DNA from 3 places in the Micromonospora chokoriensis genome. Region 1 is predicted to be linked to each of the others. Evidence: riboswitches for the same ligand, from Rfam matches in the RefSeq annotation. Region 1 holds a riboswitch; each other region holds the start of a gene.
What was found. A riboswitch is a leader RNA that binds a small molecule or an ion and turns the genes downstream of it on or off. The one in region 1 is predicted to bind cyclic di-AMP.

Region 1 (9,875 bases):
TTGCTGTCGGCCGGCGGCGCCGGGTAGGAGGCGGTGCACGCCAGCAGGACGATGCCCGCCGCGCCACCGTCGCGGGCGGTCCGCACCGCGGCGTCGATCTCGGCGACCGTCGCCATGCCCGTGGAGATCACCATCGGCTTGCCCGTGCTCGCCACGAGCCGGATGAGCGGCAGGTCGACCAGCTCCGAAGAAGCGATCTTGTACGCGGGCGCGTCCAGCGACTCCAGCAGCTCCACGGCGGTCGCGTCGAACGGCGACGAGAACACGGTCAGGCCACGCTCGCGGGCCCGCTCGAAGATCGGGGCGTGCCACTCGTACGGGGTGTGCGCCCGCTCGTAGAGGCGGTACAGGTTCTCCCCGCCCCACAGCTCGTGCCCGCTGGAGATCCGGAATGCCGGGGTGTCGACGTCGATCGTGATGGTGTCCGGTCGGTACGTCTGGAGCTTCAGCGCGTGCGCCCCGCTCTCGGCCACCGCGTCCACGATGGCGAGTGCCCGGTTCAGATCTCCGTTGTGGTTGCCGGACATCTCGGCGACCACGAACGGTCGCTCTTCGGCACCGACCGCGTGCGGTCCGATGGTGATTGTCGCCGTCATTCCGACCTCTGCTCGGGTACGCCCGCACCGGGGTGCGGTGGTGCTGTCGTCGTCCGCCCGGCGGGTGGACGACCTGGAGAACCAGGGCGCCGGGAGCCGACCCGGCCCCCGGCGTGTGGTGCGGTGCAAGCGGTCACGGCCGGCGGCTCCCGGCCAGCGCGTCGCGCCGCTGCGCGGTCGTGACCAGCTCGCCGTCGCCGGTCGTCGCGGTGCCAGCTCCTCGACCCGCGTCGTCGTCGGCGGTGACCGAGCCGGAACCGGCGTCGACGCCGCCGGTCGGGCCGGTGCGACGCAGGCGACCGGCGACCCGGTGCGCCTGGCGCAGAGCCGAGTACGCCAGCCAGTCGTCGCGCCCCACGAGGCGGTGCTTGAGCCCGGTCACGCCCGACGGCAGCGGATAGCCACCGGCGGGCAGGTACCGGCGGTAGTGCTCGGCGGCCCGGTGGAAGAAGTCCCGCCGCAGGTGCGGGTGCAGCCGGCCGTCGTTGCCCACCACCACCAGATAGTGGTTGATCATCAGCTGGAACAGTTCGGCCTGCAACCGCTCGTCCGGGTGCTTGCGGGCGACCCAGTCCAGCAACCGCTCGTACTGGGCGAACGCGTCGAAGTGCCGGCCGCTGCGGGTGGAGGTGATCGCGCCGTACCGACCCTGCCGGTACAGGTAGCACACCCGGTCCAGCACGGAGATCTTCTCGGCGCCGATCAGCAGGGGGTGGCTGAACGGGATGTCCTCGTACCAGCCGGGGAAGAAGCGCAGCTCCAACTGGTCCAGGAAGTCCCGCCGGACCACCTTGTTCCAGGCGGTGTGCTGCACCCGCAGCAGGTGCGGCTGGTCGTCGAGGCGTGTCACGCCGGGAATGCCGCGCAGCAGGGGACTGCTCGCGTCGACCTCCCGCCGACCGTCCTCGTGCACCCGCAGGTGGTCGAGCATCAGCACGTCGGGCTGGTGGTGGCGCAGCCGGTCCAGCACCGCCGCGATCGTGCCCGGCGGCAACCAGTCGTCGCTGTCGACGAACCAGACGTACCGGCCGGTGGCCACGTCCAGCCCGGCGTTGCGGGCCAGGCCGAGGCCCACGTTGCTGCTCAGGTGCACGACGCGGACCCCGTCGCGGCCGGCGGCGTAGGAGCGGAGCATGTCGCCGCAGCCGTCCGGGGAGGCGTCGTCGACGGCGATCATCTCGACCGCGTCCGACTCGCCCGCCGGGATGTCGGCCCGGATCGACTCCAGGCACTGGTACAGGTACGCCTCGACGCCGTACACGGGCACGACGATGCTCAGCAGCGGTGCGTGCGTCGGCTCATTGACCACGCCCGCCACCTTTGACGGTCCGGGTGGCCGAACCCGGAACCTGACGTGACCGCCGATGGTGGAGTCCCTGAACTCCCCCCGAGCGGGGGGTTAACGGCGGCCGGCCCGCAGTCCGCCGATCCGGCGACCGTGGCACGTGCCCGTACCGCTGTGGGCGGGTGGGACACGTCCGGTTCACCCGGGAGTGACCCGGTAGGGTGCCTCGGTGCGGCCCTGCCGGGCCGTCGCGGGCGTCGCCGTCGCGTCGTCCGACGCCGCGCCGAGGAGGATACGGACGTGCTGGTGACCCTGCGGATCTTCAGGATCCCGGCATGACCAGCGCCGCTGCGGTGTCGACCGCCCGGCCCGCCGGCCCGCCCGCCCGGCTGCCCTCGCTGACCGGGCTGCGCTGGATCGCCGCGTTGCTGGTCTTCGGCTTTCACGCCGGCACCATGCGGATCATCGCCGAACCGGACTACAAGGCGGTGGTCGACGCGCTGTTCACGCTCGGCCTGTCCGGGGTGCAGTTCTTCTTCATCCTCAGCGGTTTCGTGCTGGTCTGGTCGGCCCGCGTCGGCGACTCCCGGCGCACCTTCTGGCGGCGTCGAGTTGCCAAGATCTACCCGAACCACGTGGTGCTGTGGGGTGCGGCCCTGCTGGTCGCCTGGTGGTTCGCCGACCCGGTCCTGCCGGCGGTCGCGCTGGAGAACCTGCTGCTGTTGCAGGCGTGGGACCCCCGGATGGGCTGGTTCTACAGCGTCAACACGGTGAGCTGGTCGCTCTCCTGCGAGTTCTTCTTCTACCTGTGCCTGCCGCTGGTGCTGCCGCTGCTGCGCCGGGCCAACCCGAAGCTGCTCTGGGTGCTGATCGTCGCGCTGCCGCTGCTGATCCTCGCGCTCTGGCCGGCCCAGCAGTTGGTGCCGGAGGCGAGCCGGTGGTGGTTCACCCAGATCTTCCCGCCCGTACGGTCGCTGGAGTTCTGGTTGGGCGCCGTGGCGGCCGAGCTGATGCGGCGGGGTCTCTGGCGCGGCCCGGGGCTCACCGTCGCCAGCCTGGTCTTCGTGGGCACCTGGGTGGCGGCCGCCCAGTGGATCCGCGCGGAGTTGTGGACCACGCTGCTCGCCGTCGCGTACGTGCTGGTGATCGCCGCCGCCGCGGACGCCGACGTGCGGAACAGGCGGTCGCCGTGGCGCTCCCGGCCGCTGGTCTGGCTCGGGGAGGTCTCCTTCGCCTTCTACCTGGTGCACGTCCTGGTGATGACGAGCGTGCTGCGGTGGAGCGGCGACTGGGGGACCGGGTTCACGGGCTGGCGTGGACCAGCGGTGGTGCTCGGCTTCCTGGCCGTGAACCTGGTCCTCGCCGGGCTGTTGCACCGCTTCGTCGAGACGCCGATGATGCGTCGACTCGCACCGCGCCGCCCGGCCCGGTCGGCGTCCGTTCCCCGGCAACGCGAGGGCGGTCCCGACGCCGACGGCCGACCGGCCGACGCCGCCGGGGAGAGCGGGCAGACCACCGACCGATCACCGTACGTCGACTCGCGCTGACACCGTCCACCCTGCTCAGTGGGGGTTCGGCGCGGCGTGCGACGACACGCCCGTGGTCGGTGCGGTGAGGTCGGCACGACGGTAGCGTGAGGTCGTGCTTCCGGTCGCGATCACCTGTCCGCTGTGGTGGGTGGCGCGCTGGGCGACGCGGGTGCTGACCAGCCTCGCCGTCGTCGCGGCCCTGGCGCTCGGCGCGGGCCCGGCCTCGGCCGCCGTGCCAGCTCCGTTCGCCCTCGGATCACTCCCGGCGGCCTGCCCGTCCACCTGCGCGCAGGTGGCGATGCACGAGGCGCGGGCGACGACCGAGCAGCCCGTCGAGGCATCCTCTCCGGCGTGGTCGGTCGACCCGCAACCAACGCCACCCGGTGACCAGGTCACTCTCGCGGCCGGCTCGCTGCGCGCGGCCGGGTCCGAGCAGCTGCCCCTCGGTCACGCCCCGAGCAGCCGGGCACCCCGAGCCCCGCCCGGGCGCTGAGTCACCGGGACGACCGTCCCGCCGCCGCGCCTGTCGACCCACCAGCTCCGCGCCCCACCGGCCCGTTCACCGCCCCTGGCCCGGTGGCGCTGGAGCTACCCATCGCATCGCTCTCTTCCGAGGTGCCGACCATGCAGACCGCTGTCCTCTACCAGTTCGTGACCGAGGTGCCGCAGGCCGCCGCCATCTGGTCCACCCTGTTCCTGCTGGCCCTGGGCGTACTCGCCCTGCTGGTGGCCCGTCCCGAGCGGGACACACCCCCGGACGACCCGCGCACGGCCGCCCCCACCGCTCGTGAGGTGGCCGCCGCCGAGGCCGCCGACCTGCGCCGGTACGCCGAGGAGGTGGCGGTCGCCGCGACCGGGGCGGCCAGGACCGCGCAGCGGCGACGTGCTGACTGGCTGACCGCTCAGGCGGAGCTGGAGCGGGCCTGGGACGCCTACGACGAGGCGGACGCCGCTGCGCGTCGCTTCGCGGGCGCCGAGACGCTGCCGACCCCGCAGACCCCCCACACCCCGGCCGAGTACGCCGCCCGCGAGCGCTACCTGCACCGGGCCGCGATGACGGCGTACTGGCGGGGTGACCTGAGCATGGCGCAGCTGGGCGACGTGTTCGCCCAGCGGCGCGGCTGGGATCCCCGGCGGCACCCGGTCGAGCAGGAGGTGCTGCTGAGCCGGACGATCCGGGACGCGAGGCTGGCCGACTACCAGGCCGCCGCATCCCGGGAGCGGGCTGCCTGGCGGGACGCGGAACTGGCTGCCGACTCAGCGCGAGCCCTCGCGACGGAGAGCTGCGCGGCGGCGGCCCGGCTGCGACCGCACCCGCTACCCGCGCGGCGGGCGGTGACCGGTGCGTTCCGACCCGCTGTCGTGGCGCGGTGGCGGCCCGCGCGGGCGAGTTGAGCCCGATTCGTGACGTGAGCTGGCTCACGCCGACCGGAATTCGGGCGTCCGGCGCGATCGGCGCCATTCTTCCGGAGAATCTGGTCGCATTCTCGGCGGCCTGTCCGGTTGTCGCCCGTAGGCGTCACCGTAACCGCTTGTCCCATCGAGTCGCATCATCGGCAATACGCGCAGAAATTGCCGCGACATTTCAGGTTTATGCAGGTGGAGCTGGCTTGGCAGGGGTGCGAACGGGCCAGTACTGTCGTCCCGTCCGGTGCGGTAACCGATCGCAAGAGGCGACGCCGCGCCGACCCGCTCAATCGTGATGAACGAACCGGGGACCCACCAGTAAGTCCGGGGTGAATCCGCGAGCCAGAGCCCGCGGTAGGGCGATCTTCCCGCCCGAATCCGTCAGCTAACCCGGTAGGCGGTGTCGGAAGGAGTTCCATCCACGTGCAGCACCTTTCCACCCCTCGGTTGTTCCCTCGCCTCCACGGCGCGGCGGTACCCGCGCTCATTCGTCCAGTGACGGTGAGCTGACCCCCCGGGTCATCGCCTAGCCGCCCGGCCACGCCGGGCGTTCCCCTGAGCGGTTCACCATCCGCGGACCACGGTCCGCGCGCCGGCGCCTGCCCGGATACCGGTCCGGTCGCCGCTGTGCCGCTCTCCCCCCGATCCGTGGAGGACCCCGTGAAGCACACCCTGCAGCGTCAGCTCCGCCGTTTCGCCACCGAGCGCCCGTACCAGATCGTTGCCGCCTCCGCCGCGGCCCTCGCGATCGCCACCACCACCGGCGCCCTGCTCACCACCGCCGACGACGCACCCGCCGGCGGGCGCACCGCGACCACCGTCGCCGAGATGCGCAGCGACGTCGCCGCCTCCCGTGGCGAGGCGCGTGCGGCGTCCCCGTCGGCCGGCGCCGCGCCGAGCACCGCCGCTCCGGCCACCACCGCCGCGTCGGCCAAGGCCAAGGCCAAGGCCAACCCCGACCTCACCCGTAAGCCGACGCCGCCGAAGCCGCCCGCGACGAAGGTCCTGGACTACGACTACGAGGCGCAGAACACGTACTACAACTGCGGCCCGGCGGCCACCCGGAACGCCCTCAGCGCCACCGGTATCGACCGCACCCAGGAGGAGCTCGGCGCCGAACTGGGCACCACCGAGATGGGCACCAACTCGGCCGAGGACACCACCCGGGTCCTCAACGCCGAGGTGAAGGGTTCCCCGTACCGGACCCGGATGTTCGCCGGCGCCCCCAGCCCGGCCCAGATGGACCGGCTCCAGGCCGACGTCGTCAAGGCCATCACCGACGGCCGTGGCGTGGTCGCGAACGTCGTCGGCGACGCCGTCGACACCGACGGCGGTTACCACTCCTACGGCGGCGGGCACTACATCGCCGTCGTGGGCTACAAGGACAACGGCCGTACCGTGCGCATCGCCGACTCGGCCAACGCCGCCGACCCGGCGTACTGGATCACCACCATCGACCTGGCCAACTGGATCGCCAGCCGGGGCTACTCCGCCTGACCCAGGCACGCTGACCGCCGCGGGCGTCGTCCCCCACAAGGGGCCGACGCCCGCGGCATTTTCGTCGGTGCGTCGGTGTCCGGCGTGGACGGCGGCTCTCGTACCGGGCCGTGAACCGTGGGAGACTGCGGCCGTGGTGGATGAATCGGGTGGTCAAGCCGGTCGTGGGCGGGTCCTGCTGCTCCTGCACGGAATGGGCACGAGCGGGGACGTCTGGTTGCCGTGGGCGCCGCTGCTGGAACAGCGCTGGGCGGGGCGGTGGCTGGCACCGGACCTCGCCGGCCACGGCTGGGCGGCGCCGCTGCCGTCGTACACCTTTGCGGGGTTGGCGGACCGGATAGCGCGCGGCCTGGTGGCCGGCGACCGGCTCGTCGTGCTCGGGCACTCGTTGGGCGGGGTGGTCGGCCTCGCGCTGGCCGCCCGCGCCGCCGGGACGCCCGTGGACGCCGTGGTCGGGCTGGGCATCAAGGCCGTCTGGTCACCCGACGAGCTGACCCGTGCCGCCGACCTCGCCGCCCGCCCGGTCAGCTGGTTCGCCACCCGCGCCGAGGCAGCCCGCCGCTACCTACGGGTGTCCGGCCTGGCCGGCCTGGTCGCGCCGGACCACCCGGTGGTGGACGCCGGCCTGCGGCAGGTCGACGGCCGGTGGCGTCTCGCCATGGACCCGACCGCGTTCGCCGTCGGCGAGCCCGACCTGACCGCGCTGCTCGCGGCGACCGACGCGCCGGTCGTGCTGGCGCGCGGGGAGCACGACCCGATGGTCAGCGACGAACAGCTCAAGGAGTACGGGGTGCCGGTCGTCACGTTGCCCGGTCTCGGCCACAACGCGCACGTGGAGGACCCGGCGGCCGTGCTGGCGCTGCTCGACCCGTACCGCTGAACTGGTCTACACCGGTGTGGGTGTGGCCAGTTCCGGTGCCGACGTCAGCTCGCGGCGGGCGGCGCCCAGGAAGGCGTCGGCGTACGACTCGGCGGGGAAGTCGCCCAGGTAGCGGCGGCGGGTGGCCCACCGCGCCTCGGCCAGCGGGTCGGTGTCCAGCAGGTCGGTCAGCACCTCGTCCACGTTGGACAGGTCGCGACGCAGCACGTACCCCGAGCCGGCCAGCGGGAAGCGCTCCACGAACCGGTCGCCCTCGCCACCCATGTCGGTGACCGCGTACGGCTTGCCGGAGTAGAGGTAGTCCGAGATAACCCCCGACACGTCGGAGACCAACGCGTCGGAGGAGTTGACGCACTCGGTCAGGCTCAGCTCCCGGGCCGCCGACCCGAACACGTGCTGCCGGCCGGTGCGGGCCCGATCGGCCGTCAGCAGCTCCGTCAGCCGGCCCAACTGGCGTGCCGACGCCGGGTTCTGCGTCGTGTACGGGTGGGCCCGCAGGATCACCGTCGCGCCGCGCTCCAGCAGCCGCCGCAGCAGTTGCTCGGCCACCGGCAGCGAGCAGTAGTCGGCGTCGGCGTGGTGCCCGGTCCAGGTGGGGGTGTACAGCACAGTGGGGTGCGCCAGGCCCCGCGCCGGCTCCTGGCGTACCTGGATCGACTCGACCTGGGGGCGGCCGACCACCACGAACTTGTCGGCGGGAATCTGCACCCCGGCGCGGGCGTACCTGTCGATCGCGGCCGGCCCGGCCACGAAGATCCGGTCGAAGATCCCGGAGACCGGGTTGGCGCTCGGTGCCTTGTCACTGTCGCCGTGGTGCAACTGCACGTGGGTGAGCTGGGTGAAGCGGATGCAGTGGCTGTTCTTCGCCCCGTGGTTGACGTAGAACGCCGCCCGCAGGCTCGGCACCAGCGCCTCGTCCATGGCCCGCAGGGTCGGGCAGTAGACCACCGGAGCGTCGGTGGCCGCGGCGATCGGCGCCAGGAACTCCGGCTCGCGCAGCATGACCAGGAACGGGCGGCCGATCCGTTGCAGGTACGGCAGCCACATGGTGACCTGGTATTCGGAGCCGGGCGGGGCGGAGAAGTAGAGCACGAACTCCGGCTGGTGCCGACGCAGCGCGCGACCCACCGCGCCGCCGCCGGCGCCCGGCCGGAACCGCCGCCGGGCCAGGTCCAGTGCGACCGCCCCCACACCCGCACCGACCAGCAGGCTGGCGACCAGAGGCACCACGGCCGGCAGCGTCAGCGCGGCGGCGAGGGCCACCACGGCGAGCAGCCCGAGCAGCGCGGTGCCGAGCTGGTCGGCGACCACCGGCGTCCAGGTGCGCACCGGTAGGTTCGCCGTCCGCATCTCCAGGTTGCCGGCGGTGCGCAGGGGCCCCACCAGCAGCACCAGCCCCAGCAGGACCAGCGCGGTGGCGACCAACGCCAGGTCGACGCCGTCGTCCAGCCGACGCCAGTAACCCACCAGGACCGCGGCGGCGATCAGCGTCGTCTCGGCGACGAGGTCGGCGCCGGGCCGGACCCGCTGCTCCACGGCCGACGCGACCACTGCCGCGACAGCCAACGCCAGGCCCCAGCCGGTGGCGTCGGTGAGCGCCAGCACGACGAAGGCCAGGACGGCCAACCCGGTGCTCAGGCAGCGGGCAGCCAGCTTACGGACCAGGTCGCCGCGCATGTCGCTCCGTTCGTGGTTCCGCAGCCGTGGGCGTCAGTTGGCCGACGCCACGTCGGCCGACGTCTCGACCTGACCCGGCCCGCCCTGCGCCGGAACGCTCGGCGTCACCCCGTCACCGGGCGCCCGGCGTACGTCGATCACCTGGCCGGTCAGGTCGGAGATCAGCACGTCCAGGGACGACTGGGCGACGGCCTCCGCGGCGAGCAGCGTGTGCTCCGGCTCCTCGCCGAAGGCCCGCGTCCGCATCGGGGTGGCGGTCCGCTCCGGGTTGATGCAGTTGACGCGTACGCCGACGTCGGCCCACTCGTCGGCGAGCGCCTGGGTGAGGTTGACCAGGGCGGCCTTGGTGGCCGAGTAGAGCGCGTAGCGGGCCCGGCCCCGGGTGTAGGAGCTGGAGGTGTAGAGCAGCAACTGGCCCTTGGTCTGTTGCAGGTAGGGCAGCGCCTGTCGGGCGATGGTCACCGGGCCGACGAAGTTGACCTGGAGCACCCGGTCCATGGTCTCCTCGTCCATCTCGGCGAGCTCGCCCCGCTCCAGGATCCCGGCGGTGACCACCACGTGGTCGATCCGACCGGTGGCCTCGAACGCGGTCGTCAGCGCGGCCTCGACGTCCTCGGCCCGCTCCACGTGGGTGCCGGTGCTGGAACGGCTGAACGGGAAGACCTGGGCGCCGAAGCGGCGGGCCAGCTCGGTCAACTCGTGGCCGATGCCGTAGCTGCCGCCGAACACCACGATGGTGCGGCCGGTCAGCTCCTCGCTGTAGCTGCGGTGGTCGGTCAGCCGGGGCGCCTGCGCCGCGGCGAGTTGGAAGAGCTTGTCGGCCAGGTGCACGTCGACCGGGTGGGTGACCTTGATGTTCTCGTCCGAACCGTCGATCACCTTGATCGGGGTGCCGGGCAGGTAGCGCAGCACCACGCCGCAGTCGTCGGTGGCGGCGAAGTTCGGGTCACCCTCGGCGATCCGGTACGCCTCACGGATGGTGGGGGAACGGAACGCCTGTGGGG
Region 2 (9,875 bases), 3.2 Mb from region 1:
CGGCTCGGCTCACCACCACCGTCTCGGCACCGGTCGCGTGCAACTCGTACATGGCCCGGGTCAGTTCGGCGGTGTCGTCGGTGCGGGCGCGGCCGTCACGGATCAACTCCTCGTGGCTCACCTTGAGGAAGAACACGCCGCTCTCCAGCACCGCTCCGAGATGATCGCCGGAGAGGTCGACCACGACCCGGCCGCCGTTGGCGCCGAGGTCCGCCGCGAAACGCCGGTACAGGTCGGCGGGGACGAGCCACGGCGCGTTCGGCCCGCTGAGAATGCTCACGGCGGCCCGCAGGCCCTCGCCGAGGGCCAGGTTGTACAACTCGTCGAGCTCGTGTCGGCTCAACGGCTGTCCGGGTACGTCGGCGATCTCCTGCCGGGACCCGCGCCGGCGGTCGTGCACGTACCCGCCGCTGCCGGAGTCGCGGACCACCACCTTGAGGTCGACGCCCTCGCTGACCAGCAATGGCTCCAACACCTGGCCGATCTCGCCGCCGAGGGCGGCGCAGAGCACCACGTCGACACCGAGCGACATCACCATCCGGGCCTGCCATACGCCCTGCCCACCGGGGTGCAGGTGCAGTTCGGGGTGGTCGTTGGGCTGGTCCAGGGTCACCGTCAGCTGTGGCGTGGGCGCGAAGACCATCACGTGCCCGCTCACCGGATCGTCGCCGTTCATGGTGTCCGCCCCCAGCACGTTCGGGTAATCCATCACTAATGGGACAAATGGTAGCTCCCTGTCCGGTCGTCCTGGGTTCGTCCGCCGGGGCGTTGCCAGCCGGACATCGGTAGGGGACGATCGTGCGACCATCGACGGCGGGAGACGGTGTGCTCAAGAGCGATACCTTCAGCTACACCGTCCAGGCCCGGTGCTCGCCGGCCCACGCGGCGGCGATGCTCAGCGACCTGACCCGCCAGGGCGAGCTGCACCCCCTGATCGTCCAGGTCCGTCGACTGCCACCCCGACCCGGCGCGCAGGCCAGTTACACGATCAACGACCGTCTGTCGGTGGGCCCGGCGCGCTTCACGACCACGTACCACGCGGACGTGCTGATCAACGAGGACGACGAGATCGTCATGGTGGCCCGCCAGTGGCCGGCCACCACAGTGCGAAACCACACCCGGCTGCGCCCCGAGCCGGACGGCCTGGTCCGGATCGACGTCGAGATCACCCTGACCGCGCCCGCCCCACTGTTCCGGTACGCGTTCCGCCAGGCCCGTGCCGCCCACCTCGCCCTGGCCACCCGACTGGGCCCGGCCCTGGAACGCGCCGACGACCCCCCACCCGCCGCCTGACCCCGCGCGCCCACGCCCCGCGCCCACGCCTCACGCCCGGGCCTTGCGCCTCGCGCCTCGCGCCTGGGCCTTGCGCCTTGCGCCTCGCGCCTGGGCCTTGCGCCTCGCGCCTGGGCCTTGCGCCTTGCGCCTCGCGCCTGGGCCTTGCGCCTCGCGCCCGGGCCTCGCGCCTGGGCCTTGCGCCTCGCGCCCGGGCCTCGCGCCTGGGCCTTGCGCCTCGCGCCCGGGCCTCGCGGCCGGGCCTTGCGCCCCGGCGTCCCGCGTCCCCGCCCCGCGCCCTGCGTCAAGATCCGCGCAATATCCCGGATGTTGCTGCCTCCGACGGGCGGGAGGCAGCACTATTCCTGATGTTGCGCGGATCTTGAGGGCGAACACCCGGCGCCGCCCAGGAGCGGATCGGCGCGCCCGCAGCCGTCAAGGTCACGCTCGATCATGGACGTAGTGGCCTGACGGCGCTCAGGAGACCACTACATCGTGGTTACAGCGCGATCATGGTGCTGTGGTCACGGTCGGCGTGTCGGCGCGGTCGGGGTGTGGTCACGGCCGGGGTGCGGTCACGGTCGGCGTGTCGGCGCGGTCGGGGTGTGGTCACGGCCGGGGTGCGGTCACGGTCGGCGTGTCGGCGCGGTCGGTGTGGTCGTTCGGGCGGCCTGTCGGCGGCCCCACGGCTTGTAGGTGGACAGCACCGTCGCGATGATCATGAGGGTGGTCGACACCGCGGGCGCGATCACCAGGTCGGCGCGATCCCGTGCGGGGAGGGCGGAGCCCAACGCTCCGGCGTGCCGCAGATTCGGGGTGAGCAGGAACAGCACCAGCCCGACCATCACCGTGGTGATCACGAGCTTGACCAACACCCACCGATAGCGCAGGAGGCCCCACGGGGTGAGCAGCGCGCTGACGACACCGATCAGCCAGGCCAGGACGCTGAGCGGTGCGAACAGGACGGTGCCGACCACCGCGCCGACCGGGTAGAAGACGGCCGGGTCGGCGCCCCGCTGTACGGCGATGCCGAGGGTGAGCAGCACCAGGTCGGCGCCGAGCCAGCCCAGCGAGGTGACCAGGTGCAGGGTGAGCAGCGCCTTGCGGGCGGTGGGTGGGATCCGAGGCATGCCGCGATGCTGCCCGCCGACCGTCGCCGGGTCGTCCGACGACCGGCGACATCGGGTGTACGTCCCGCGACGTAGCCGTGGCCGGTGCCCCTCGACGGGGGCACCGGCCACGAGTGGTCAGTAGACCGACAGGTGTACGTGGTTGGTGTGGTCGCTGGACGGGTCGCCGCCCGCCCCGCTGTACGCCTTCCACCCGCTGCTGGGCAGCCAGATCTGCCGGTACCAGATCACGTACAGCACGGCGAGCCGGTCGGCGTTGCGGATGAAGTACGCCGCCAGGTTGTTGCCGTACGTCTTGTCACCGCCGGTGGCGTCCCCGCCGAAGCCGCCCTTCTGCGCGGCGAAGTCGCAGGCTCGGCCCTTCGGGTGTTCGCCCGAGCCTCCGTTGCGGTGGCAGGAGACGTACCGGGTGAAGCCTGCGGCCTTGGCCTGGTTGAGGGCATGCAGGGTGCGCGGGGTGATGCAGCCGCTGGCCGGGGTGGGGTCGTCGACGCTGCACGACTCCTTCGGCCAGGAGCCGTCGGAGTTGCGCGGCGCGGCCTTGGCGTTGCTGGTGGAGGTGCCCCGGTTGGAGTCGGTGTCGGCGGTGGTCCGTGGCTTCGGGGTGGTGGCGACGGTCAGGGCTCGCTCGGCCTGCTCCTTGCGCTTGGCCATCACCGCGACCTGCTTGCGTTGCTCGTTGATCTCACCGTCCAGGGCGGCGCGGGTCCGGTTGGCCTGGTCCTTGGTGGTGAGGAGGTCGCGCAGCACCCGGTCCTCGTTGGCGGCCACCGCGTCCAGGGAGGCGGCCCGGTCCATGAAGCCTTCCGGGGTGTTGCTGTTGAGCAGCGCCGATATGGTGCTGAGTCGGCCGGTGCGGTACGCGACGCCGGCGATCTCGCCGACCTTGCCGTTGCGCTGGTCGAGCTCGACCTCGATGGTCTTCAGTTGGGTGGTGAGCTGCTGCTGCCGCTGCACGGAGGTGTCCAGGGCGCGTTTCGCGTCCAGGTAGCCCTTGCTGGCGGCTTCCAGTTGGGCGCGGAGCGCCGGGGTGCCGCCCTCTTCGTCGGAGTCGGGTGCGGCGGCCCGCTGGCCGGTCGGGGGAGCGGCCGAGGCGGTGCCGGCCGGGAGTGCGACGCCGAGAGCGAGCATCGCGACGATCAGGGCCGCCAGTCGGGCGGCGGGATGTCGTGCTGGTGCCACTGTCAGTCCTTCCGTCAGCCGCCGACCGGGTTAGCTGACGGGTTCGGGACGGAAGATCCCTACCGCTGACGCGGATGCACCCCAGGAACGTGGTTCCCCGGTTCGCCCGTGTGGGCGATTAGGCGACGACCACCACCGGCGCCGGGAGGCGCCGCCTGGTGGCGGCCGGGACAGAGCCTACCGGTACTCGTGGGGCGGCTGCAGCGAATGTGACGGACGGTGAGTGCGTCAGTACGGGGAACTCACCGTCACCACTCGATCGAGCCACAGGCCCCGGAGTTGGCGCCCGGCTCGATCTGCAGCGTCGCGTGTTCGATCCGGAAGTCGTCGTGCAGGGCCGTACGCGCGGCGGTGAGCACCGCGCCGACCTCTGCGCCGGGCTCCATGGTGAGGTGTGCGGAGGCGACGTCCATGCCCGAGGTGAGCGTCCAGACGTGCAGGTCGTGCACCTCGACCACACCGGGGACCGCCGCCAGCCGGTCGTGCACGGCGGTCACCTGGAGGTGTTCCGGTGCGGCCTGCACCAGGATGCGGATGGCCGCCCGGGCCAGCCGCCAGGTGCGCGGCAGGATGAACACGCCGATGGCGACGGCGACCAGCGGGTCGGCCCACCACCAGTCGGTGACGGTGATGAGCAGCGCCGCGCCGATCACGCCGACCGAGCCGAGCAGGTCGCCGAGGACCTCCAGGTAGGCGCCCTGGATGTTGATGCTCTCCCGCGCACCGGCGCGGAGGAGGCCGAAGGCGACGATGTTGGCGAGCAGGCCGAGGACGGCCACCACGAGCATCGGACCGGTGATGACCTCGTGCGGGTCGCCGAAGCGGCGGATCGCCTCGATGACCACGTAGACCGCGACGCCGGAGAGCAGGACGGCGTTGGCCAGTGCGGCGAGCACCTCGAGTCGGTAGAGCCCGAAGGTGCGTTGCGGGTCGCCGGTGGCCCGCCGGGTCGCGGTGATCGCGGCGAGCGCCATGCCGATGCCGAGCACGTCGGTGAACATGTGCCCGGCGTCGGAGAGCAGGGCGAGCGAGCCGGTGTGCAGGGCGGTGACCGCCTCGACCACCATCAGGGTGGCGAGCAGCCCGAAGGCCGCCCAGAGTCGACCCCGGTGCTGGTGCGCGGCATTGGCGACGGATCCGTGGTGGTGGTCATGACCTGCTCCCACGTGAACTACCTTCCGCCGCCGTCCGAGGTCCGGTCCAATGTATGTTCACATCGCAATGTGTGCAAGTGTACGGGTCGCACCTCCCGCCGGCCGGCGCTCGCGCAGGTCAGTCGGTGGGGTCGATGGTGGTGAGTCGCTGGGTGGCCCGGGACAGCGCCACGTACAGGGTGCGTACCCCGGCACCCGGATCCGCCCGGATCTCGCTCGGGGCGACCAGCACGACTCCGTCGTACTCCATGCCCTTGGCCTCCAGGCTGGTGACCACCTGCAACCTCGGCGCGTCCAGCGCGTCGAGCCAGCCGGCGACCTCGTCGCGACGCGGCACCGGCGTGATCACGCCGACCGTGCCCTCCACCTCGGCCAGCAGGTCGGCGGCGGCCTTCACGGTCGCGATCTCCAACCCCGCCGCGGGCACCACCAGCTCGACCGGATCGACGCCGGTGGAGCGGACGGCGGTCGGCAGCGGCAGGTCCGGGTAGAGCCGGCGGATCTCCGCCGCCGCCACCGCGAAGATCTCCGACGAGTTGCGGTAGTTGGTGGTGAGCGTGAAGTCGTGCCGCTTGCGCCGGCCCAACGCCTGGTCCCGGGCCCGGTCCAACTCGTCGGGGTCGCCGGTCCATGCGGTCTGCGCCGGGTCACCCACCACGGTCCAGGAGGCCAGCCGGCCACGACGGCCGATCATCCGCCACTGCATCGGCGAGACGTCCTGCGCCTCGTCGACCACCACGTGCGCGTAGTCCCGGTAGTCCTCCGGGCGCTCCCGGGCCGCCGCGCGAGCGGCCCGCTGCCGGTCGGCGGCGGTGCTCAGCTCGCGTACGCCGCCCGCCAGCTGGAACGGGTCGCGACGGGCCCGGGCCGGCTGCACCGGCTTGCCGAGCAGCGCGTCCAACTCGTCCAGCAGCGCGATGTCGGCGATGGTCAGCCCGGTCGAGTCCAGATCCCGGTACGCGGTGGTGAGCAGCCGGGTCTCCGCGTTGGAGAGGATCCCCCCAGCGTACCGGCGCAGCCGGTCCGGCTGGGTCAGCCAGCCGAGCACGTGCCGAGGGTGCAGACGGGGCCACCACGCCTTGAGGAACTCCCGGAACTCCGCCCGCTCGGCGATCTCCGCCTCGAAGGCCCGCTGTTCCGGCAGTCGGGTGACACCCACCTCCCGCGCCTGCGCCCAGAGCGCGGCGAACACCCCGTCGAAGCCGGCCCGGCGCACCTCGTTGCGGCGGGCGCCCCGGTGCAGCGCGCGGTCCCGGATCCGGTCCAGCGTCGTCCGGTCCAGCCGCAGCAGCGTGCCCCGGTACAGCAGCCGCAGCTCACCCGGGCCGCCCGGCACCGCGTCGCGGGCCGCCCGCTCCAGCACCCGACGCATCCGCAGCGAACCCTTCACCGCCGCCACCCGGGGTGGGTCGGTGCGGGTGGCGCTCATCCCCGGGAAGAGGGTGCCCAACGAGTGCAGGGTGGCGGTGTCCTCACCGAGCGACGGCAGCACCGAGCCGATGTACTCCACGAACACCGACGACGGGCCCACCACCAGGATGCCGCCGCCCGCGTACCGGCTGCGGTCGGAGTAGAGCAGGAACGCGGCCCGGTGCAGGGCGACGGCGGTCTTGCCGGTGCCGGGGCCACCGGCGACGATCGTCACCCCGGAACCGGGCGAACGGATCGCCTCGTCCTGCTCGCGCTGGATGGTCGCCACGATGTCCCGCATGCCCCGGCCGGTGGCCTTGGACAGGGTGGCCAGCAGCGCGCCGTCGCCGACGACCGTCATCCCCTCCGGCGCGGCGGTCGGGTCCAGCAGGTCGTCCTCAATTCGGGTGACCCGTTCGGCCCGGGACTGGATCGTGCGGCGACGCACCACGTTCAGCGGCTGCGCCGGGGTGGCCTGGTAGAAGGCGGCGGCCGCCGGGGCCCGCCAGTCCACGACCAGCGTGGTGGCGTCCTCGTCCCGGATGCCGAGCCGTCCGACGTGCAGCACCTGACGGTCGCGCAGGTCCAGCCGGCCGAAGACCAGCCCCTCGTGCTCGGCGTCCAGCGTGTGCCGCCGCTGCGCCGCGTGGAAGACCATCGCGTCGCGCTCCACCAGCGCACCGAACGTGCCCACCCGAGCCATCCGGTAGCCGTCGCGCTCGGCGCGGACCGCCGACTGCCGCAGTTCGGCCAACCGGGCGTACACCCGGTCGAGGTGGCGTTGCTCGACGGCGATCTCCTGCTCCAGGCCGGTCTGGTCGGTCAACGCACGCTCCTTCGACTGTCGCCGGCAGGCGGCGGGAACCGCGCAGGCCAACCGCAGAAGGGTACGGCCCCGCGCCCGGCCCGCCGCGCCCGAGGTGCGGGAACGTGGTCAGACGCCGGTCCCGGCGGGGGTCGCGTCGAGGCTGCGGGGCGGCGGTTCGGCGAGCACCCGACGCAGGACTCCGGTGAGCGCGGCGGTGACCTCGTCCGGCCGTTCCATCATCAGCATGTGCCCGGCACCAGGGCAGATGGTCAGCTCGGTGGCCGGCAGGGCCGCCGCGATCGACTCGGCGCACGGCGGTGGGGTCAACCGGTCCCGGTCGCCGACCAGAGCGGCGGCCGGCAGGTGGGCCAGCGCGGCGAGGGTGTCCAGGCGGTGCTGGGCACCGATGGAGGCGCGGAACCCGCCAATCGAACGCAGCGAGGCACGAGCCACCGCCGAGGTCACCAGGCGCAGGTCGGACGGGTCGCAGCGGTCGCCGAAGAGCATCCAGCGGATGCTCGGTCGCAGCGCGTTCAGCAGAGCCCGGGGCGCACGCCACGAACCGCATCGGGCCAACACCCCGGCGCCGGTCGTCTCGGCCAGCCGGATCAGGCGGGCGATCCGCGGTGAGAGGCCGTAGACGGTGTGCGTGTGCCCCTCGGCGGTGGTCGAGACGAAGACCAGCCCGGAGGTACGGGCGGCGAAGTGCGCGGGGTGGCGGTGGGCGTACTCCATGATCGTCATGCCGCCCATCGAGTGCCCGACCAGGACGACGGGCCCGGTCGGCGCCACCGAGTCGATCACCGTGGCCAGGTCGTCGCCGAGCTGGGCCAGGGTGGCGGTGGGCAGCGCCATGCAGCTGGAGTGGCCGTGCCCCCGCGCGTCGTAGGTGACGACCCGCACCGCCCCGCCGACCGGCGTCGTGCCGAGCGCGTCCACCTGCCGGTGCCAGGCGCGCCCATCCAGCGTCCAGCCGTGCAGCAGGATGGCTGTCACCGGGGCGTCCGCCGGCCCGGTCACCTCGACGTTGAGCCGTACGCCGTCCGGCATGCCCACCTCGAACCGCTCCGGCATCGCCACCTCCCCAGGGCCGCCCAGCACCACCAGCACCGGGATACCCGGCGGTAACACCGGCTACCCGCCATCAGACCACGTCAATCGCGCCGGGGCGAACATTCCCGACCTCGCCCGGGGTCGTCGGCGGGAGACCAAGCTGAACGGCATGGGGTCGTCGGGAGTGCCCATGGGCGGGATGCCGGGGCGGGAACGGCAGCCCGGCGGTACGCCCCGCGCCGCGCTCGCCGACCTGCTCGCCGGGAACCGGCGGTTCGTCAGCGGTCAGCCGATCCACGGGCACGACGTCACGGCCGCCGCAGCCGCCGCCTCCGGCGACCAGCAGCCGTACGCGGTGGTGCTCGGCTGCATCGACTCACGGGTGCCGCTGGAGGCGATCTTCGACCAGACGTTCGGGGCGATCTGTGTGATCCGTACCGGCGGGCACGTGCTCGACCGGGCGGTGTGCGGCTCCATCGAGTACGTGGTGGGCCGGCTCGGCGTACCGCTGGTGATGGTTCTCGGCCACGAGCGGTGCGGCGCGGTGGGTGCCGCGGTGGACGCGCTGCGCACCGGGGAGCGTCCCGGGGGGTCGCTGGCGTACCTGGTGGACGAGATCGCCCCGGCGGTGACCGAGATCGGGTTCGACGACCCGGCGGTGCACCCGCTGGCGATTCGCCGGCACGTCCGGCGGACGGTGCGCACGCTGCGCGACGACGACCTGCTGGCCGGGCCGGTGGCCGCCGGACGGGTGGCGATCACCGGCGGCCTCTACGACCTGGCCACCGGCGAGGTAGCCCTGCTCGACCCCGGCTAACCGCCCCCCCGCCCCGCCCCGCCGCCTCCCCCGCCCCGCCCCGCCTCCCCCGCCCCGCCCCGCCGCCCCGCCCCGCCCCGCCCCGCCCCCGCCTCCCCCGTCGATCATGGAGTTGTGGTGGGTGACAAAACGGCGTGGATGACTCCAAGCCGGGCACCACAACTCCATGATCGACGAAGCCGATCCTCGCGCACGCGAAACCGCCCGCCGGGAACTCCCGACGGGCGGTTTTCAGATGATGCGGTGGGGGAGGGGCTCAGCCCTCGAAGACACCGGCCGCGACGAGGCGCTTCTCGGTGGCCTCCCAGCCGTCACCCGGGTGGGCGGCGGCCAGGTTGTTGATCTCCGCCCGGATCTTGGCGGCGTGGCCGGCGGCGGCCAGGACCCGGATCTCCTCGACGAAGGCGTCCGAGTCGGTGCGCAGGTGCGCGGTCTTGCCGTTGGTCAGGTTCCGCACGTAGGCGTGCTTGCCGCCGTTGAGCGGGATGAGGTACTTGAACTCGCCCAGCACGCTGAGGGCGCCACCCTGGCCAGCCTGGCCGGCCCGGACTGACGCGCGCGCGGTCTTAGAGGTGTTGCTCGCCACGGAGGTACTCCTTGCAAGACGTACGGGAGGACTGAACGTCCGGGGGCTGTGTGCGGGCCGATCGTGTCCGGCTCGCGTAGGTGTAACGCGGCATAAGCCGCCGGTGGAACTGTACACGACCACGACATCATGCTGGTCGTCGCGGTGTCCTGAGAGGCAACGGCAGCCACCCGTCCGGCTATTCCACCCGGCGTTTTTTCCGATTCCCTGGCGCACCACGCGTCACAGGAGTCATCATGTGTTGCACGAGCCACCTGGGTGGTCGAGGTCGTAGGGGAAGACGCACCTCGCTCTCCGGGAGGTCACCGTGCCAACGCGTGGCGTCGTATACGTCCACTCGACCCCGCTCGCCGTGTGCTCGCACGTCGAGTGGGCGATCGCGCGCGTCCTTGCCGCGCCGGTCAACCTGCAGTGGACGGCTCAGCCCGTCGACCCCGGCGCACGCCGGGCAGAGTGCGGGTGG
Region 3 (9,875 bases), 1.6 Mb from region 1:
GCCTCGATCGCCACATCGGTGCCGGTGCCCATGGCCAACCCGAGGTCGGCCTGGGCCAGCGCCGGTGCGTCGTTGACCCCGTCACCGACCATCGCCACCGACCGTCCCTCGGCCTGGAGCCGCTTCACCACCTCGACCTTGCCGGCCGGCAACACCTCGGCGATCACCTCGTCGATGCCCACCTCGGCGGCGACCGCCCGGGCCACCGTGGTGTTGTCGCCGGTCAGCAGGACCGGGGTGAGCCCCAGCGCGCGCAGCCGGGCCACCGCCGCCCGGCTGGTCGGGCGGACCACGTCGGCGACCGCGAGCACACCCCGGGCCTGTCCGTCCCAACCGGCCACGATCGCCGTACGGCCGACGGCCTCCGCCTCGCTGACGGCCCACTCGACCTCGGGCGGCACGTCGATCTGCCGCTCCCGCAGCAGTCGGGCCCGGCCGACCAGTACGACCCGACCGTCCACGGTGCCGGTCACGCCCAAACCTTCGAGGTTACGGAAAGCGGTCACCGGAGGCAGCGCGCCGGCCTCGGCGGCACCTGCGGCGACCGCCCGGGCGATCGGGTGTTCGGAGGCGGCCTCCACCGCACCGGCGAGCCGCAGCAGCTCGGCCCGGTCCTCCCCGCTGGCCGGCACCACGTCCACCACTGTCATCCGGCCGGTCGTGACGGTGCCGGTCTTGTCCAGCACCACGGTGTCCACGCGGCGGGTGGACTCCAGCACCTCCGGACCCTTGATCAGCACACCGAGTTGGGCTCCCCTGCCGGTGCCGACCAGCAATGCCGTCGGGGTGGCCAGGCCGAGCGCACAGGGGCAGGCGATGATCAGCACGGCCACGGCGGCGGTGAACGCCGCGGTCGGGCCGGCTCCGGTGCCGAGCCACCAGCCGAGGGTGCCGACGGCCAGCGTGATGACGATCGGCACGAAGACACCGGAGATCCGGTCCGCCAACCGCTGCACGGCCGCCTTGCCGCTCTGCGCCTGCTCGACCAGGTCGGCCATCCGGGCGAGCTGGGTGTCCGCACCGACCCGGGTCGCGGTGACGACCAGCCGTCCGCCCGCGTTGATGGTGGCACCGACCACGCCGTCGCCGGGGCCGACCTCGACCGGCACCGACTCACCGGTGAGCATGCTGGCGTCGACGGCGGAGGTGCCCTCGTCGACCACCCCGTCGGTGGCGATCTTCTCCCCGGGGCGGACCACGAATCGGTCACCGACGGCGAGCCGGTCCACCGGGATCAGGGTCTCCACCCCGTCGCGCAGCACCGCCACCTCGCGGGCGCCGAGTTCGAGCAGGGCCCGCAGGGCCGCGCCGGCGGTGCGCTTGGAACGGGCCTCGAAGTAGCGCCCGGCCAGGATGAACACCGTCACTCCGGCGGCGGCCTCCAGGTAGATGTTGCCGGCGCCGTCGGTGCGGGTGATGTCGAAACGGAACGGGTGCGTCATCCCGGGCATGCCGGCGTCACCGAGGAACAGCGCCCAGAGCGACCACCCGAACGCGGCCAGGGTGCCGAGCGACACCAGGGTGTCCATGGTCGCCGCGCCGTGCCGCAGGTTAATCCAGGCGGCCCGGTGGAACGGCAGGCCGCCCCAGACCACCACCGGGGCGGCCAGGGTCAGCGACAGCCACTGCCAGTAGTCGAACTGCCAGGCCGGGACCATGGCCAGCAGCACCACCGGCACGCTCAGCGCCACCGAGACCCAGAGCCGGGTACGCGGGCCCTTCAGCGGGTCCACCGGCTGATCCTCGGTCGGCGGGCTGGGCAGCGCTGCCGTGTAGCCGGTCTTCTGCACCGTCTCGATGAGGTCGTCCGGGGTGACCCCGTCGACGTACCGGACCGTCGCCTTCTCGGTGGCGTAGTTGACGGTGGCGCTGACGCCGTCCATCCGGTTGAGCTTCTTCTCGATCCGGGCGGCGCAGGCGGCGCAGGTCATGCCGCCGATCGCCAATTCGATCCGGTGGGGTGCCTCGGGCAGCGGTCTGCTGCTGGTGGTGGTCATCGTCTGTCCCGTCAGTTGTGCCCGTGCCCGGGGGTGCCGTGGTCGGCGCTCTCGGTCGGCGCCGGTCCGCTCGGGCTTGGAACGGCCCCGGTCGAGGTGCCGTCGGTGACGACGGTGAACTCGGCGGTGTGCACCGCCCCACCGTGCCGGAAGTCGAGGTAGAGCCGGTAGGTACCGGCCGAGGGCACCTCGGCGAGGAAGGTGACCGCCGGACCGGGTCGGGTCCGCCCGTCCCCCGGTGTCCCGTCCGGGTGCACGTGCAGGTACGCCAGATCACCTCGGCGTAGCGCCACCAGGTGCCCGTACGCGCCCAGGTATGGCTCCAGGTCGGTGACCGGCTGCCCGTCCCGGCTCACGGTCAGGGTCAGCTCCGCCGTGCGGCCGGGCTCCGGCGCGCCGGTCAGGGTCACCGTGTAGCCGTCGACGGTGGTGCTGGTCGAGGGTGCCGGCAGTGGCCGTTCGGTCAGCTCGCCGGGGACTGTCACGTCCACACCGAGGGTCAGCGGCTCCGCCCCGGTCGGGGCGAAGTCGGCGAAGGCCCGCCACTGCCCGGCGCCGGCCAGCGGCGTGTCGACCCGCCAGGTGCCGTCCGGGGCCAGCTCGGGGTGCACGTGGCGGAAGCCGGAGAGGTCCCGCCGGGCGACGATCAGGTGCATCCGCCTGTCGTGCGCCACGTCGTAGCGGGTCACCGGGCGTCCGTCCGGCCCGACGATCCGGAAGGCGAACTCGTCGGCCGGAGCGTCGACGGTTTCGAGGGTGTAGCCGTTGTCGGAGACGAGCAGACCGCCGGGGAGGCGATCGGTCACCCCGCCCGCGTCGGTCGCCGGAGCAGCGCCTTCGTCGTGCCGGCTCTCGGCCGCCGGGGCACGGTCGACCACCCGGCCGATCCCGTACGTCGTGCCGAAGACCGCCGCCAGGCCGACGGCGAACCCGGCCAACCTCGTCACGGTGCGCATGGCGGCCCTCCGATCACGCGTCGACGAGGGTGTAGCCGGCCTCGTCGACGGCGGCCCGGACGACGTCGGTGTCCAACGGCTGGTCGCTGTCGACGGTCACCCGGCCGGTGGCGAGGTCGACCTGGACGTCGTGCACGCCCGCGATGCCGCCGACCTCGGCGGTGACCGCGCTGACGCAGTGCCCGCAGGTCATGCCCTGCACCTGGTACGTCGTGTTGACCATCAGAACGTCTCCCTTACCGGTACGGGGTGGGGGTATCCCCACCGGAAGCGACCGTACCATACCCCCCGGGGGTAGGCTATCCTTGCCGGCATGACCACACCCGCCCCGATCCGGGGGTACACCGCCAGCAAGGACCAGCTGCTCGCGCGACTCCGCCGTGTCGAGGGGCAGGTCCGGGGCATCGAGAAGATGGTCGACGACGACCGTTACTGCATCGACGTGCTCACCCAGATCTCCGCGATCCAGGCCGCCCTCGACAAGGTGGCGCTCGGGCTGCTCGACGGGCACGCCCGGCACTGCATGCACGAAGGGGCGGCCGAGGGCCGGGCCGACGAGATGGCCACCGAGATGATGGCGGCGGTCGGCCGGCTGATGAAGCGCGGCTGACCGGCCCGGCCGCAGTCCTGGCCGAGGCGCACCCGGCCTCAGTCCGGATCGAGGCGCACCCGGCGGAGCAGCTGCGCGTTGAGCGCCACCACGATGGTGGACGCGGACATCAGCACCGCGGCCACCGCCGGGCTCAACGCCACACCGGCCCAGGCCAGCACCCCCGCCGCGAGCGGCAGCGCCACCACGTTGTAGCCCGCCGCCCAGGCCAGGTTCTGACGCATCGTCCGGTACGACGCCCGGGACAGCCGGACCACGGCACCCACCCCGCGCGGGTCCGACGACGCCAGCACCACGCCGGCGGACTCGATCGCCACGTCGGTGCCCGCGCCGATCGCGATGCCGACGTCCGCCCGGGCCAACGCCGGCGCGTCGTTCACCCCGTCGCCGACCATCGCCACCGTCAACCCCCGCCGTTGCAGGTCGGCCACCCGCTCGTCCTTCTCCGCCGGCAGCACCTCCGCGAAGACCTCGTCGACGCCGGGTCGGAAGCCGAGTTCGGCGGCGACCGCCTCCGCCACCGGGCGGGCGTCACCAGTGATCATGGCGATGGTCCGGACCCCCTCGGCGCGCAGCTCGTCGACGGCCCGCCGGGCCTCCGGGCGCACCTCGTCGGTCAGCGCGAACGCGCCGAGCACGGCCTCCGGCAGCCGCACCAGGTGCAGCACCGCCGCTCCCCGAGCCGACCACCGGGTGGTCGCCGCCTCCAGCTCGGTCGGGAGGGTCAGGCCCAGTTCCCGCAGCAGCGCCGCACCGCCCACCGCGTACTCCGTACCGTCGACTGTCGCCCGCACACCGCGGCCCGGCAGCGACCGGAACCCGGCGGCCGGGCGCGGACCTGCGGGCCCGGCCGCCGCCACGATCGCGCGGGCCAGCGGATGCTCGCTGTCCGACTCGACGCCCGCCGCGATCCGCAGCGCCTCGTCCCGCTCCGTGCCTCGCACCGTCGCCACGTCGGTCACCGCGTGTTCGCCCCGGGTCAGCGTGCCGGTCTTGTCGAACAGCACCGCGCTCACGGTCCGCATCCGCTCCAACGCCAACCGGTCCTTCACCAGGATCCCGGACCGCGCGGCCAACGCGGTGGAGAGCGCCACGACGAGGGGAATGGCGAGACCGAGCGCGTGCGGGCAGGCGATCACCAGGACGGTGACCGCACGGACCACCGCCTCGTCGGCTCGACCGAGCGCGGCCCAGACCAGCACGGTCAGCACGGCCGTGCCGGTGGCCACGTAGAACAGCGCGGCGGCGAACCGGTCGGCCAACAGTTGGGCCCGCCCGCCGGAGCCCTGGGCCTGCGCGACCATCCGCTGGATGCCGGCGAGCGCGGTCTGTTCACCCAGCGCCTCGACGCGTACCCGGATCGCCGAGTCGGTGGCCACCGTGCCGGCCACCACCCGGCCACCCGCGGACCGGGCGACCGGCCGTGACTCACCGGTGATCATCGACTCGTCCAGCTCGGCGTCACCCTCGACGACGCGGCCGTCCGCCGGCACCCGACCGCCCGGACGGACCAGCACCACGTCACCGACCCGCAGGTCGGACACCGCCACCGCCTCGACCTGCCCGTCCGCCGCGACCCGCTCGGTCTCGTCGGGCAGCAGCGCGGCCAACGCCGCGAGCGCTCCCCGGGCCTGCCCGATGGCCTTCATCTCCTGCCAGTGGCCGAGCAGCATGATGGTGACCAGCGCGGCCAACTCCCACCAGAAGTCCAGGTCGAAGGCGCCCACGCTGGTCGCCAGGGACGCCGCGTAGGCGACGGTGATCGCCATCGCGACCAGCAGCATCATTCCGGGCGCGCGGTCCCGCACCTCCCGCACCGCACCCACGAGGAACGGCCGGCCGCCCCACCAGAACACCACCGAGCCGAGCACCGGGCCCACCCAGGCGCGGCCGGGTACGTCCCAGCCCGGGCCCCACTGATCCCACACCAGGTGGCTGGTCAGGACCACCGGGACGGTGAGGGCCAGGCAGACCCAGAAGCGCCGACGGAACATCTCGGGGTCGTGCCCGGCGTGCTTGTCGTGCCCGGCGTGCTCGCCGTGCTGCGCCGGCGCGGCCGGGACGTGCCGGCCGGGGTCGGGCGGTGACGACGCGGGCATGTCTCCACGATGCCGGTCCGCGGACCGCCACGCCGACGGTTCCACCACCGACACTCCGTCACGACCTGCGTCCCCCGATCGTGCTGGTTAGCATTCCCCACGATGACCCCCGGTGGACCGAGGCACGAACGGACACCCGCGCCGCCGCGCGGTGCTGTCGCGGCCGGCTGGTCGGGTCGGATCCTGACCGTGCGTGACCGAGCGGTCGTCAGCCGGCGAACCGTCGCGTTCCCCCACCACGTTTCCGCAGTGACGGTGAACCGACCGGCCCACTGACACGTACCCCGCACTGGATCGTTGGGAGTCTCACCTTGGGTTCCGACCACGCCCGTCCCGCTCCGTCCGCCCCGCCGAGGGTGCGACGGATCCTCGTCATGACCGTGGTGCCCCTCTTCGTCGCCACCGTGATCGCGGCCCTGGTCCTCTGGCCGCGCGGCGGGTCACCGCAGTCCGACGGCGAGGCGGACGTGCCGCGCTACAGCGGCACGGTGACCCGGGTGGTGATGGAGCCGTGCCCGCCGTCGCCGTCGAGTCCCGAGGGCACACCGCGCGTCGGCGACGGGCGCTGTGGCACTGTCGACGTCCGCGTGGACGACGGGCCGTCGGCCGGCCAGCAGGTCGAGACGCCCGTGCCCGACGGGCCGGGCGCGCCCCGGGTGGAGGTCGGCGACGAGGTCATCCTGGTCGAGTTGACCGACCCCACCGACCCCACCATCAGCAACTGGAACGTCGCCGAGCACCAGCGGGGCACCCCGATGCTGTGGTTGGCTGTCGTCTTCGCCGCCGCGATCGTCGCGTTCGGCCGATGGCGGGGTCTCGCGGCGCTCGCCGGGCTGGCCGCCAGCTTCGCCATCCTGCTCACCTTCGTGTTGCCGGGTATCGGCGCGGGGAAGTCACCCCTGCTGGTGGCGGTGGTCGGTGCCGCCCTGATCATGTTCGTGGTGCTCTACCTGACACACGGGGTCACCGCACAGACCTCGGTAGCGGTGCTCGGCACCCTGGGCAGCCTGGTGTTGACCGGGGTGCTCGCCACCATCGCCACGGCCGCGACCCACCTCACCGGCTTCGGCAGCGAGGAGGCCACCACCCTGTCGATGTTCCAGGGCGACGTGGACCTGCACGGCCTGCTGCTCGCCGGCATCATCATCGGATCGCTCGGGGTGCTCGACGACGTGACAGTCACCCAGGCGGCCACCGTCACCGAGCTGGCCCACGCCAACCCCGGCCTGACCCGGTTGCAGCTGTACCGTGCGGCAACCCGGGTCGGTCGGGCGCACATCGCGTCCACTGTCAACACCATCGTGCTGGCGTACGCGGGCGCGTCGCTGCCGCTGTTGCTCCTGCTCACCGCCGACTCCCGACCGATCGGGCAGATCCTCACCAGCGAATTCCTCGCCCAGGAGATCGTCCGCAGCGCGGTCGCCACCCTCGGCCTGATCGCCGCCGTGCCGCTGACCACCGGCCTGGCCGCGCTGGTGACCGCCGCCGGTCGCACGGACACCACGTCGCCCGCCGACGCCGCCGCCCCGCGACCGCGGACGGACCGGGCTGAGACGCTGGCCGCACTGATCTCACCGCGAACGGGTCACCCCGACGAGTCGGACCCGACGCGGCCCTCACCCCCATCTACCGCCGCCGACCGGTGGCCGGAGCCGAACAGGAGCACGGATACGACATGGTGACACTCCTCAGCGTGACCAGATCGGGCCTCCACCCTGAGAACCGCGTCACTGGTCACTCACCGCTATGGCGAAATGACGCTTTTGGTCGGCATCCAGGCGTAGCTCACCCGACCGACTCTCGGGTAACCTCGCTCGCGGTCACCGATGAAGGCGCGAAGCGGCGTCTGCGGTGCCACCGCCCAATCGCCAACCGGCGAGCCGGGGACCCAGGTACGTGGGGTGAATCCGCGTCAGCGGTAGGGGCCACTTCCGCCCCGAACCCGTCAGCTAACCCGGTCGGCGGTCGAGGGAAGGGAACATTGTGACGGCACCCCTACGCCGCTGGTTGACACCCGTGGTGGCCGTGATCGCCGCACTGACCGTGCTCGCCGGGCCCCTCCCGGCCCACGCCGCCCCGACGACTCCCACCCCGTCCGGGCACGAGGAGGACGGCGAGCCGAAGCTGCTCACCGACGTCATCGAGCAGGCCAACCGCGACTACTCCGCAGCCAAGTCCCAATTGGACAAGTCCAAGAAGCGGCAGGGCGACCTGGCGCGGGAAGTCGATCGGGCCCGGGCCGACCTGGACGCGCTGACCCCACAGGTCGGGCAGATCGCCGCCCAGTCGTACCGGACCGGCCGCATCGGCGCGCTCGCGATGCTGTTGGAGAGCAAGGCCCCGGACGCGTTCGTCCAGCGCGCCTCGCTGCTCGACGAGATGAACATGGTCAACGAGAAGAAGCTCGCCGAGGTCAACGCGGTGAAGGCCCGCGCGGAGCAGGCCAAGCAGCTTCTCGACGCGGAGGTCCGCGAGCAGCAGAAGCAGACCGCCCTGATGGCGAAGCGCAAGAGCGAGGCGGACAAGGCGCTGTCCCTCGTCGGCGGGAAGGGCTTCACCGGCGGCCTGGTCGACGCCACGTCACCGGTTGCCAAGATCGGCCCTGGCCGCACCGCCGACGGCGACTGGAAGCCGCAGTCGTGCAGCGAGAAGGACCCCACCACGTCCGGTTGCGTCACGCCCCGCACGCTGCACGCGTACAAGGAGGTCAAGCGGGCCGGCTTCAACCGGTTCGTCGGCTGCTACCGCTCCGGTGGGCCGTGGGAGCACCCGAAGGGCCGCGCCTGCGACTGGTCGCTGCAGAAGAGCGGCTTCTCGCCGTGGCACAACGAGGACACCCGGAAGTACGGCAACAACGTCGCCGCGTTCCTCATCCGCAACGCCGACCGGCTGGGCATCTACTACGTGATCTGGAACCGGCAGATCTGGTTCCCGGCGACCGGCTGGAAGTCGTACAGCGGGCCGTCGAACCACACCGACCACGTCCACATGTCGCTGCTCTGACCCGCAGGGCCTTGGCCGAGGGCCGTTCCGCGTCGCGCGGAACGGCCCTCGTCGCGTCAGGCCGCGAAAGGCGCGGCCCCTGTCACGTCAGGCCGCGAAGGGCGCGACTCTCGTCGCGTCAGGCCGCGGCGGGCGCGGCCGGGTCGGTGCCGAGCGTCGTGAGGTCGGCCGGCACGGCGGCCACCGGGCGCACCTCTCCGGCGGCGAGCCGGTACGACACACCCACCACCGCGCACCGCCCCTGCGCCACCTCGCCGGCCAGCACGGGCGACTGCCCGAGCACCGTCTCGACGGTCTGTGCGATGTGGATGTCGACGATGCCGTCGATGTCGCGCACACCCTCGGCCTCGGCCCGGCGCAGGCTGGGCAGCACTGCGTCGACCACTGCGGGCAGGTGCCCCGGCGGCCGGGCACCGGTCGCGGCGGCCTCCCGGGCCGCCTGCACCGCGCCGCACGAGTCGTGACCGAGCACCACCACGAGCGGGGTGCCGAGCACAGTCACCGCGTACTCCACGCTGCCGAGCACCTCAGGGCCGGCGGTGTGGCCGGCGGTCCGCACCACGAACAGGTCACCCAGCCCACGGTCGAAGATGATCTCGGCGGCCAGGCGCGAGTCGGAGCAACCGACGATCACCGCGAACGGGTGCTGCCCGTCGGCCACGGCGGCCCGGCGCCCGGCGTCCTGGTTGGGGTGGCGAGGAGCGCCGTCGACGAAGCGCCGGTTGCCGGCGACCAACTCGGTGTACGCCCGAGCCGGCGCGCTCGGCGCGGCTGCCCGGTCAGTGGTTCGCTGCGGCCCCGGCTGCCCACCGGTAGTTCCGGAATGACTCATTCCCGCACCTCGTCTCGATGCATCTGACCTGGTCAAACGGCTTCAGGTGGGCCGGCGGCGGGCGCCGGCTCGGGGTCAACGGTCACACGCACCGAAAAACGCGTCAAGGGATGCGTGATATAGATTTCATACGTTGACCCCGAATCGACCCGCGGGCGACGCACCGAGGACGGGCATCCGGAGAGGTGGTCACACGATGACGAACACGTCGACCGGCAGCGGGCGGAACTGGACATTCCTCACCAACCACGGTCACGTCCTGCTGGCCATCGCCCGCGACCCCACCGCCCGACTGCGGGACGTCGCCGCCGAGGTCGGGGTGACCGAACGCGCCGCGCAGGCGATCGTCGCCGACCTGGAGGCGGACGGATACCTGCA

Region 2: linked by a shared signal. The riboswitch ahead of GA0070612_RS13530 (coiled-coil domain-containing protein) and the one ahead of GA0070612_RS27400 (C39 family peptidase) in region 1 are both predicted to bind cyclic di-AMP.
Region 3: linked by a shared signal. The riboswitch ahead of GA0070612_RS03615 (coiled-coil domain-containing protein) and the one ahead of GA0070612_RS27400 (C39 family peptidase) in region 1 are both predicted to bind cyclic di-AMP.

Annotation. Positions count from the first base shown of each region.
Region 1 covers NZ_LT607409.1:6,047,207-6,057,081, reverse strand. The annotation lists gene pseI (pseudaminic acid synthase) at 1-596, opposite strand, end outside; gene GA0070612_RS27420 (glycosyltransferase family 2 protein) at 730-1,905, opposite strand; gene GA0070612_RS27415 (acyltransferase family protein) at 2,217-3,428, shown strand; gene GA0070612_RS27410 (hypothetical protein) at 3,523-3,903, shown strand; gene GA0070612_RS27405 (hypothetical protein) at 4,035-4,805, shown strand; cyclic di-AMP (ydaO/yuaA leader) riboswitch at 5,091-5,232, shown strand; gene GA0070612_RS27400 (C39 family peptidase) at 5,466-6,314, shown strand; gene GA0070612_RS27395 (alpha/beta fold hydrolase) at 6,448-7,194, shown strand; gene GA0070612_RS27390 (CDP-glycerol glycerophosphotransferase family protein) at 7,201-8,871, opposite strand; gene GA0070612_RS27385 (bifunctional cytidylyltransferase/SDR family oxidoreductase) at 8,905-9,875, opposite strand, start outside.
Region 2 covers NZ_LT607409.1:2,849,850-2,859,724, forward strand. The annotation lists gene GA0070612_RS13515 (PfkB family carbohydrate kinase) at 1-643, opposite strand, end outside; gene GA0070612_RS13520 (SRPBCC family protein) at 826-1,293, shown strand; gene GA0070612_RS13525 (hypothetical protein) at 1,899-2,402, opposite strand; gene GA0070612_RS13530 (coiled-coil domain-containing protein) at 2,520-3,584, opposite strand; cyclic di-AMP (ydaO/yuaA leader) riboswitch at 3,588-3,719, opposite strand; gene GA0070612_RS13535 (cation diffusion facilitator family transporter) at 3,833-4,750, opposite strand; gene GA0070612_RS13540 (HelD family protein) at 4,857-6,974, opposite strand; gene GA0070612_RS13545 (alpha/beta fold hydrolase) at 7,083-8,030, opposite strand; gene GA0070612_RS13550 (carbonic anhydrase) at 8,209-8,826, shown strand; gene GA0070612_RS13560 (hypothetical protein) at 9,083-9,412, opposite strand; gene GA0070612_RS13565 (DUF3145 domain-containing protein) at 9,720-9,875, shown strand, end outside.
Region 3 covers NZ_LT607409.1:772,551-782,425, forward strand. The annotation lists gene GA0070612_RS03585 (heavy metal translocating P-type ATPase) at 1-1,997, opposite strand, end outside; gene GA0070612_RS03590 (hypothetical protein) at 2,009-2,953, opposite strand; gene GA0070612_RS03595 (heavy-metal-associated domain-containing protein) at 2,967-3,176, opposite strand; gene GA0070612_RS03600 (metal-sensitive transcriptional regulator) at 3,267-3,563, shown strand; gene GA0070612_RS03605 (heavy metal translocating P-type ATPase) at 3,602-5,662, opposite strand; gene GA0070612_RS03610 (YibE/F family protein) at 5,974-7,344, shown strand; cyclic di-AMP (ydaO/yuaA leader) riboswitch at 7,511-7,641, shown strand; gene GA0070612_RS03615 (coiled-coil domain-containing protein) at 7,646-8,665, shown strand; gene GA0070612_RS03620 (carbonic anhydrase) at 8,784-9,497, opposite strand; gene GA0070612_RS03625 (helix-turn-helix transcriptional regulator) at 9,694-9,875, shown strand, end outside.